DNA from 3 places in the Streptomyces sp. NPDC003393 genome. Region 2 is predicted to be linked to each of the others. Evidence: riboswitches for the same ligand, from Rfam matches in the RefSeq annotation. Region 2 holds a riboswitch; each other region holds the start of a gene.
The links. A riboswitch is a leader RNA that binds a small molecule or an ion and turns the genes downstream of it on or off. The one in region 2 is predicted to bind cyclic di-AMP.
Positions count from the first base shown of each region.

Region 1: it holds a riboswitch for cyclic di-AMP, as region 2 does, so the genes downstream of both, ACWDUZ_RS13335 (transglycosylase SLT domain-containing protein) here and ACWDUZ_RS19495 (M23 family metallopeptidase) in region 2, are expected to answer to the same signal.
Region 3: it holds a riboswitch for cyclic di-AMP, as region 2 does, so the genes downstream of both, ACWDUZ_RS06285 (transglycosylase family protein) here and ACWDUZ_RS19495 (M23 family metallopeptidase) in region 2, are expected to answer to the same signal.

Region 1 is NZ_JBSFRB010000010.1:109,183-112,449, reverse strand. It holds gene ACWDUZ_RS13340 (polyprenyl synthetase family protein) at 1-856, opposite strand, end outside; cyclic di-AMP (ydaO/yuaA leader) riboswitch at 1,449-1,625, shown strand; gene ACWDUZ_RS13335 (transglycosylase SLT domain-containing protein) at 1,629-2,117, shown strand; gene ACWDUZ_RS13330 (HAD family hydrolase) at 2,104-2,979, opposite strand; gene ACWDUZ_RS13325 (FAD-dependent oxidoreductase) at 3,095-3,267, opposite strand, start outside.
Region 2 is NZ_JBSFRB010000018.1:116,844-120,110, forward strand. It holds gene ACWDUZ_RS19490 (M16 family metallopeptidase) at 1-895, shown strand, start outside; cyclic di-AMP (ydaO/yuaA leader) riboswitch at 1,119-1,279, shown strand; gene ACWDUZ_RS19495 (M23 family metallopeptidase) at 1,292-2,071, shown strand; gene ACWDUZ_RS19500 (GntR family transcriptional regulator) at 2,270-2,929, shown strand; gene ACWDUZ_RS19505 (HPr family phosphocarrier protein) at 3,140-3,267, opposite strand, start outside.
Region 3 is NZ_JBSFRB010000004.1:200,935-204,201, reverse strand. It holds gene eno (phosphopyruvate hydratase) at 1-472, opposite strand, end outside; gene ACWDUZ_RS06285 (transglycosylase family protein) at 769-1,461, opposite strand; cyclic di-AMP (ydaO/yuaA leader) riboswitch at 1,466-1,631, opposite strand; gene ACWDUZ_RS06280 (transglycosylase family protein) at 1,814-2,935, opposite strand; gene ACWDUZ_RS06275 (cytochrome P450 family protein) at 3,095-3,267, opposite strand, start outside.

The DNA of each region.
Region 1 (3,267 bases), on a different contig from region 2:
CGAGCGCCTCCGCGTGCCGTGCGTCGTCACTGAGGTCGGAGTCCAGCAGCTCGCACAGCGCGAGGTCCTCGGACAGGCCCAGCCGCTGTGCGCGCTCGCGCAGCCTCAGCACCGGCAGGGTCGGAATGCCCTCCCGCAGGTCCGTCCCCGGGGTCTTGCCCGACTCGTGCGAGTCGGAGGCGATGTCCAGCACGTCGTCGGCCAGCTGGAACGCGACACCCAGCCGCTCGCCGTACTGCGTCAGCACGTCCACGACGGTCTCGTCGGCGCCGGACATCATCGCGCCGAACCGGCACGAGACGGCCACCAGCGACCCCGTCTTGCCGCCCAGCACGTCCAGGTAGTGGTCGACCGGATCCCGTCCGTCCTGCGGCCCCGCCGTCTCCAGGATCTGCCCGGTGACCAGCCGCTCGAACGCCAGTGCCTGCACGCGGACCGCCTCGGGCCCGAGGTCGGCGAGGATCTGGGAGGCCCGGGCGAACAGGAAGTCACCGGTGAGGACGGCGACGGAGTTGCCCCAGCGGGTGTTCGCGCTGGCCACCCCGCGCCGCACGGCGGCCTCGTCCATCACGTCGTCGTGGTAGAGCGTGGCCAGGTGGGTCAGTTCCACCACCACGGCCGCGGGCACGACCCCCGGCGCGTACGGGTCACCGAACTGCGCCGCCAGCATCACGAGCAGCGGTCGGAAACGCTTCCCGCCCGCCTTGACCAGGTGCTGCGCGGCCTCCGTGATGAAGGGGACCTCGCTCTTGGTGGCCTCGATCAGCCCTTCCTCGACAGCCGCCAATCCGGCCTGGACATCGGCTTCGAGAGCCTGGTCCCGCACGCTCAGCCCGAACGGCCCGACGACGGTCACGAGGGGTCTCCTGTCTGCTGGTGTCTGCTGGCGCTTACACGGTTTGTCGATAGGTCGCTGCCATCACTCAAGTCAGCGTATCCGGTCACGTTTCGATCACCGATGGCGCCCACCGCTACAGGCCAGGCACTATCGGATCACGCCCGATATGACCGCTTATCACCACACATGAGCATATATTTAGCGACTCATCTCTCCCTACCCCGGGCCGCCTTCACTCGCACACATGCGCACAGGTGTACACGTACGCACAGGCCATGACGTCACGCGAAGTGACGACCATCATGCCCGAACACTCCATGGCCCGATTTAACCCTATTGTCATCTCAATCCCGTTTGGCCGTAATTGCTCCTCTCTCCATAATTCCGTGAGTTGGGTCACGCCGGGCCCTCGACCCTCCGTGCGGCCCGTCTTCTCGCCTTCCCTTCCCCCGCATGCCAGTTGACCCTTGGCGATAGCAAAGGATCAAGCACCCCATATGCCACAGATCAAGGTCAACTAGGACGATCCGCAAACCGAGCACTTGTTCCGGACATGTGCTGTCGCATACGTTCCCGGTCCATCGAGCGGACGCCGAATCCTGCCGCCGCCCGATGCCCATCGACTGAACCACTCATGGCAGGAGCGGGGGACCCAGGTAAGTCGCCGGGCCGGAGCGTTGTACGTCGCGCCGGAACGGCTCGGGGTGAAGCCACGTCCCACGGGACGCGGCCGGGCACCTCCCCGCCCGAACCCGACAGCTCACCTCGCAGGCGTAGGAGAGGAATCCGCATGTCCGCTCAGGTCCAGCGCCGCACCCGCACCACCCGTCTCGTTCGCACCCTCGTCGCCGGCGGCGCGGGTGCGGCCGTCCTCGCTCTGCCGCTCATCGGCGCGACCAGCGCCTCCGCCGCCACTCCGGCCAAGAGCACCACCGCGGCCGTGAGCACGGTGGCCCATTCGAACAACCTCGACGGCTGGATCCGCGAGTCCCTCGCAATCATGCACAAAAAGGGCATTCCGGGCAGCTACCACGGCATCTACCGCAATGTGATGCGCGAGTCGTCCGGCAACCCGCGGGCCATCAACCTGTGGGACTCCAACGCCGCCAAGGGCATTCCCTCCAAGGGCCTGCTGCAGGTCATCCAGCCGACCTTCAACGCGTACCACGTGGACGGCACCTCGTTCGACATCTACGACCCGGTCGCGAACATCACGGCCGCCTGCAACTACGCGGCCGACCGGTACGGCTCGATCGACAACGTCTTCAGCGCGTACTGATCGGTCGCCCCACCCGTTCGCCAGGGCCTGTCCGATCGGAATCGTCGGACAGGCCCTGGGGGAACAACCGCTCGAGGACGACGGCGATGCCGTCGTCCTCGTTCGACGAGGTGACCTCGTCGGCCACCGCCTTCAGCTCGGGATGGGCGTTGGCCATGGCCACGCCCCGGGCGGCCCACTGGAACATGGGGATGTCGTTCGGCATGTCACCGAAGGCCAGGGCGCTGTGCCGGCCGAGCCCCAGACGCTCGGCGGCCAGCGCCAGTCCGGTCGCCTTGGTGATGCCGCAGGGCTGGAGTTCGACGGTCCCGGGCCCCGACATGGTGACCGTGGCGAGCGAGCCGACCGCGCCACGGGCCACCTCGGCCAACTCGTCGTCGGACAGCACTGGATGGCGCAGCAGCACCTTGCTGATCGGCGCCTGCCACAGCTCCTCGCGCCGCTCGACCCGCCACGCCGGCAGGGTCGGATGCGGCATCCGGTATCCCGGCTCGATGAGCGTGAGCCCGTCCGCCCCGTCCTGGTCGACGGCGGCGTACACCTCTCCCACCTCGGCCTCGATCTTGCCGAGCGCGGTCTCCGCCGTCTCCGTGTCCAGCGTGACCGACCACAGCAGACGGTCGGTCCCGGCGTCGTAGAGCTGCGCCCCCTGCCCGCACACCGCGAGGCCCGTGGAGCCCAGCGCCTTCAGCAGCGCCCGGACCCTCGGCGCCGGCCGGCCGGTCACGACGAGGTGCCGGGCACCGGCCGCCTCGGCCCGCGCGAGCGCGGCCACGGTCCGTTCGGACACGGAGTCGTCGCCGCGCAGCAGCGTTCCGTCCAGGTCGGTGGCGATGAGGGCAGGTGCAAGGGGAGCGGGCATGATCAGAGAATACGGATCCGCCGCACCCCCGGCCCCACCGGAACCGGACGACCCCGTTCGGCCCTCGCTGCACCGGGTCACCCCCCTCCAACTCGCCTCCGCCGTCCGCGAATGCTCAGCCGTGGGCCGTCGCCAGATGACGGGCCAGCCGTGGCGAGGCGAACTCCGTGCCGCACACGAAGCGCATCACCGGGCCGTACGACGCCGCCGCCGGCAGGCCCGTGAAGTACAGGCCCGGGACCGAGGAGACGTAGCCCGCCCCGAGCTTCGGGGCACCCCGGCTCACCG
Region 2 (3,267 bases):
GCTCTCCAAGGAGCTGTTCCCGGCCACCGCGCGCATGTCGCGCCCGCGCCAGGGCACCGAGGAGACCGTCCGCGGCATCGACGCGGCGGCCGTGCGCGCCTTCTACGACCGGCACGTCCGCCCCTCCACGGCCACCGCCGTGGTCGTCGGCGACCTCACCGGCATCGACCTCGACGAGCTGCTCGGCCAGACCCTGGGCGCCTGGACCGGCTCGCCGGCCAAGCCGCGGCCCGTGCCGGCGGTGCACGCCGACGACACCGGCCGGGTGGTCATCGTGGACCGTCCCGGAGCGGTCCAGACGCAGCTGCTCATCGGTCGCATCGGACCCGACCGGCACGACCGTGTGTGGCCGTCCCAGGTGCTCGGCACCTACTGCCTCGGCGGGACCCTCACCTCCCGTCTGGACCGCGTCCTGCGCGAGGAGAAGGGCTACACCTACGGTGTGCGGTCCTTCGGTCAGGTGCTGCGCTCGGCGCCCGACGGCTCGGGCGCCGCGATGCTCGCGATCAGCGGCTCGGTCGACACGCCGAACACCGCTCCGGCCCTGGACGACCTCTTCACGGTGCTGCGCAAGCTCGCCGCCGAGGGCCTCACGGACGCCGAGCGGGACGTCGCCGTGCAGAACCTCGTCGGTGTGGCGCCGCTCAAGTACGAGACGGCCGCCGCCGTGGCGAGCACGCTGGCCGACCAGGTCGAGCAGCACCTGCCCGACGACTACCAGGCGACGCTCTATCAGCAGCTCGTCGCCACCGGCACGGTGGAGGCCACCGCGGCGGTCGTCCGCGCCTTCCCGGTGGACCGGCTGGTGACGATCCTGGTCGGTGACGCGGCGCAGATCAAGGAGCCCGTGGAGGCTCTGGGCATCGGGCAGGTGAGCGTCGTCACGGCCGAGTAGCGATCCGCGGCGACTCCGTCCGGCACGGGCGCGAGGCACGCGCGCGTGGGGCCCTGGTGACCGAAGCGTCACCGGGGCCCTGCGATGTCCGAATTGGGGTAGAGGTTGCCTGTCTGCCCTGTGGCATGCGCTACAAAAGTCCGAATCGGTTTGGGAAGTGACCAAGCTCCCCTCTAGCGTCGGTCCGGCTGTTCGTCGGGCAGTGCGCCGCACCCGCGGCACCGGACAGCCATCGCCGAGTCCCCGTACGGCGCGAGCCAGGGGAGCCGGGGACCCACCCAGTCCCTGGGGTGAATCGGACACCCGCGCGCAGCGAGGGGTCCGTAGGAGACCTTCCTGCTCCGAACCCGTCAGCTAACCCGGTAGGCGAGAGGGAAGGAAAGGACCAGCGTCTGCATGGCGTTCACGCGCGCCACCGGGAAGCATCGCCGCCCCAGCCGCATGCACCGCACCACCGCTTGCGCGGTGGGTGCCGCGGCACTCACCACCACCGGAGTCCTCGGCACTCTCGCCGCCACACCGGCCCTGGCCGCCGAGGGTCCCGCCCCCGAGGAGACCGGCCTGACCCCGGTCGTCACCATCGGTGACAGCGTCGCGGCGAAGATCGATGCCCAGGCCACCGCCCAGCGGAAGGCCGCCGAGCACAAGAAGGCCGAGGAGGCCGCGCGCAAGAAGGCCGAGGCCGCGCGCAAGAAGGCGGCCGAGCTGGCGAAGAAGGAGCGCGAGGCCAAGGAGCGCGCCGCCCGCGAGGCCGAGCGCAGGCGCCTCAACGCCTTCGTGTCGCCGATCGCCGGCTCGTACGTCTCCACCGGTTACAGGACCGGCGGCTCCCTGTGGTCGTCCGGTTCCCACACCGGCGTCGACTTCCATGCCGCGAGCGGCACCTCCGTGCACGCCGTCGGCCGCGGGACCGTCGTCCAGGCCGGCTGGGGCGGGGCCTACGGCAACCAGGTCGTGATCAGGATGGCCGACGGCCTGTACACCCAGTACGGCCATCTGTCCTCCATCGGCGTCTCGGTGGGCCAGCAGGTCGTCCCGGGCCAGCAGATAGGCCTGTCCGGCGCGACCGGCAACGTCACCGGACCGCATCTCCACTTCGAGGCACGCACCACTCCGGAGTACGGCTCCGACATCAACCCGATTCTCTACCTCCGCCGGCACGGTGTGAACGTCTGAGCGACCCACGTGGTCCTGTCCGAAAGCCCCGGCCGGTGAGGCCGGGGCTTTCGGCGTTCCAGGTGGATCGCTGTCCAAAAAATGTGGCTGGATTCCGGCCTGCCGTCGGAAATTGCCGTTCACTGGAATACAGTCGCAACGGGCGTCCGGTGCGGCGCACAGACGGGGATTCCGGCGGGATTCAGGCGGAGGTCGGTCATGCGTATTCCGGCGCACTCGGTGTGCACGGCGATCCGGGACGACATCGTCGCCGGAGTCCATGAGCGCGGCAGCCGGCTCACCGAGGAGGTCCTCGCCCGCCGCTACGGCGTCTCGCGGGTCCCCGTGCGCGAAGCCCTGCGCACCTTGGAGGCCGAGGGCTTCGTGGTGACCCGGCGGCACGCCGGGGCGTGCGTGGCGGAGCCGACCGAGCAGGAGGCGGCCGACCTGCTGGAGATGCGGCTCCTGCTGGAACCGCTGGCCGCGTTCCGGGCCGCCCAGCGGCGCACGGAGGCCCACCTGAAGGTGCTGCGGGGGCTGGTCAGGCTGGGGCAGGAGCGGGCGGGGAGCGGCGGCGGCGAGGAACTGCGGTCCCTGGGGAGCTGGTTCCACGAGACGCTCACCCAGGCCTGCGGCAGCCCGGCGCTCACCACCATGCTGACCCAGTTGCGGCACAAGATCGCCTGGATGTACTCGGTGCCGGTCCCGGCCGACCCCGTGAAGTCCTGGGCCGAGCACGGCGCCATCGCCGACGCGGTGGCGCGCGGCGACGGCGAGCGCGCGCGGGCACTGACCGCCGTGCACGCCGAGCGCGCGAGCGCCGCCCATCGCGTGAGGACTTCGCAACGTCCCGTAAACACGTCGGGTGCACGGAATTAACGCGGCGGCCGTATACAAGAAGGGCTGTTCAGCAGGGGGTATTTTTCCTTGCCCTTTTCCGTGAGTGGCATTCCGGTCTGCCGGAATTTCGCTCGGTGTGTTGCGGGATCGGTCTTTCGAGATGAGTGGGAAAGGGCGAAACCGCGCCACCCCGGACCGGGTGATGCGGTTTCAGCGTCCCGGACGGGACGTCAGCGCTCGATCGGGCCGTCAGACCGTCTCGGGAAGCTCCTCGAGTCCCTCGGAGACCAGCTTGGCCAGCCGGTCCAGGGCGGCGTCCGCGCCCTCGGCGTCGGAGGCCAGGACGACCTCCTCGCCGCCCTGGGCGCCGAGGCCGA
Region 3 (3,267 bases), on a different contig from region 2:
CGTGCGAGCCGCCGTTCAGGATGTTCATCATCGGCACCGGCAGCAGGTGCGCGTTCGGGCCGCCCAGGTAGCGGAAGAGCGGGAGGTCGGACGCCTCGGAGGCGGCGTGGGCGACGGCGAGGGAGACACCGAGGATGGCGTTGGCCCCGAGGGAGCCCTTGTTGTCGGTGGCGTCCAGGTCGAACATGGCCTGGTCGATCAGACGCTGCTCGGTGGCGTCGTAGCCGACGAGCTCCGGGCCGATCTGCTCGATGACGGCGAGGACGGCCTTCTCGACGCCCTTGCCCTGGTAGCGGTTGGGGTCCCCGTCGCGCAGCTCGATGGCCTCGAAGGCACCCGTCGAGGCGCCGGACGGAACGGCGGCACGACCCGTGCTGCCGTCGTCGAGGCCGACCTCGACCTCGACCGTGGGGTTGCCTCGGGAGTCCAGGATTTCCCGGGCTACGACGACGTCGATGGACGGCACGAGCATCTCCTTCGTGGATGTGACGCTGAAAGTGCGGGGCTTGTGAGCCTTGCGACTAGAGCCTAACCGTCCCCGGGCCCCGGCCGTCCGACCGACCGTCCCGTGGACAGGGTGACGGCCACATTGTTCCACACCGGAACAAAAGGAGGGAGCAGTTGCGGAAAGTCGAGGGAAACCGCCGGCGAAAAGGGCCCCGCCCCGGCGCGTACGGGGGAACACGCGCCGGGGCGGGGGGACTGGGGGGACGGGACCCACGGGACGGGGAGCCCGCGGGAGGGGAGCGGACCCGCGGCCCGCGCCGCCTACTTCAGGTGCAGCTGCTGGCCGGGGAAGATGAGGTCCGCGTCCTCGACGATGTCCTTGTTCAGCTGGAACAGCTTCTCCCAGCCGCCCTTGACGTGGTGCTCGGCGGCGATGGAGCTGAGCGTGTCACCGGAGACCACCTTGTACTCGCCGTCACCCTTCTCGACCTTCTTGCCGGCCGGGGTGGTGACGGTCTTCTTCGGGGCCGGACGCGTGGCGGAGCGGTCGGCCGCCTGCTGCTCGGTGGAGCGGGTGGTGGTGCTCTTGGGCGCGGTGCTCTTGGCGGCGCTGCCGGCGGGGGCGGTGGCACCGCTGTAGGGGGTGCTCGACAGGCCCTTGCCGCACACCGGCCAGGCGCCCTTGCCCTGACCCGCCAGCACCTTCTCGGCGACGGCTATCTGCTGCGCCTTGGAGGCCAGGTCGGCGCGCGGGGCGTAGGCGGTGCCGCCGAACGCGGCCCAGGTGGAGTTCGTGAACTGCAGGCCGCCGTAGAAGCCGTTGCCGGTGTTGATGGACCAGTTGCCGCCGGACTCGCACCGGGCGACCGCGTCCCACTCGGAGGCGGTGGCGGCGGAAGCGTTGCCGGCCGCCATCAGCGGGCCGGCGACGGCGGCGGAGGCGACACCGGCGAGTGCGATGGCGCGGGTGGCCTTGGAGGAACGACGGTGCTTGCCCTTGCCGGAAAACAGCATGGATGGATCCCCTCACCGACGCCTGCGAGGTGAGCTGTCGGGTTCGGGCCGGTTGAGTTGCCCGGCCGTGCCCTCGAAGAGGCACGGCTACACCCCAAGCCGCTCGGGCGAACTGCCCGCTGCGGCACTTACCTTGGGTCCCCCGCTCCTGCCTACGGCGCTCGACGCGACGACTGTTCCCGTGCGGCCGCCGGCAGGATTCGGCGTGGCGGCAGCCGGGGCTCGCGGTGGCGAGCGGTCATGACCGTAGACACGAGATCGACGGGATTTCAAAGACGATCACGGCTTCTGAGACTCATCCCACACTTTCACCGAATGGGACATTCAGTACGAAGTGTGACGTGAACTCCTGCTAGTTCTGGGCGCTTTCGACCGGGACATCCAGGCTCTGACCGGCGACGATGCGGTTCGGGTCGGAGCCGATGGCCGCCTCGTTGGCGTCGTAGAGGGCGTGCCACCCGCCGTGGACGTCAAGGGAGTCGGCGATGGAGGCGAGCGAGTCGCCGGCGCGGACGGTGTAGGAGTCGGCGGAGGCGGTGTGCGCGCCGCCGTCGCCCCGGGAGGCGTGCCGGCCGCCGGCCGCGCTCTCCGTCAGGTCCTCGGCGGCGCTGCCGCCGCGGTGCCGGCCGGTGCCCAGGGCCCCGGTGTCGACGAGAGCCGAAGATCCGACACTCTGCCGGTAGTTGTCCGAGTCGTCCCGGTCGGGTGCGGTCGAAGGCGACGCTTCGGGCGTCGCGACACCCTCCGTGCCGGACCCGGGAGTCGCACCGGACTCGGGGGCGCCGCCCTGCTCGCCGGACCGCGAGGGCGCGTCGGACGGATTCACGGGGGATGCGGAGGACGAATCGCCCGAAGAGGAGGATCCGGCACCGAGGCCGGCGTCCGAATCGGACGAGGACGAACCGGAGTTGCCGTTGTTCCGCGACGAGTCATCGAGCCCGGGGTCACTCACATCGGACGATCCGGACGTGCCGGATGCATCACTCGACTCCGACGATCCCGACGCATGCGACGAGTGGGACGCACCGGAGGAGCGGGAGGAACCGGACCTCGAGGACGAGTCGTAGCCAAGACCCGTGTCGACCTTCGCGGCACCGGTGTCCTTGGTGAGCCCGGAGAGCAGGCCGCAGGTGGGCCAGGCGCCGGGGCCCCGGTCGGCGAGGATCTTCTCGGCCACGGCTATCTGCTGGGACCGGCTGGCCTGGTCGGCGCTCGGGGCGAAGTCGAGGCCGCCGTACTCCTCCCAGTCGTCCTGGGTCAGCTGCAGACCGCCGTAGTAGCCGTTGCCGTTGTCGGCGCTCCAGGAGCCGCCCGTCTCGCACTGGGCCACCTTGTCCCACGTAGTGCCGTCGGCCGCGTGCGCGCCGGTGGCGCCGAGGAGCGGGATGGCGATGGCGGAGCCGGTCACTCCGGCGGTGACGAAGAGGGCCGGAGCCTGACGGGGGCGACGGTGACGGCCGTTCCCGGAGAGCATGCAAGGACCTTTCGGCGACAACAGATACCGACGTGACGGGTGATGCTCGTACGCCACGCTGATGCGTGAACGTATCGGCTGAGGATCCTCCGTCACAAGTTCATGCCGCGCAGATCACGTGAAGATCACACAGTTGAACGTGTGTCACCTTTGCTTCCGTCAACGCCGTTCTGCCGGTGGGAGGCCACGCTCTGCCGGGGTGAAGCGCACGGGCAGCGTCCGCAGTCCCCGCATGATGAGTCCGCCACGCCGGCGCAAGTCGTCCGGTTCGGCGTCGAGTCGGAGGTCGGGAAGCCGGGTGAGGAGCGTGGCGAGGGCGGTCTGGCCCTCCA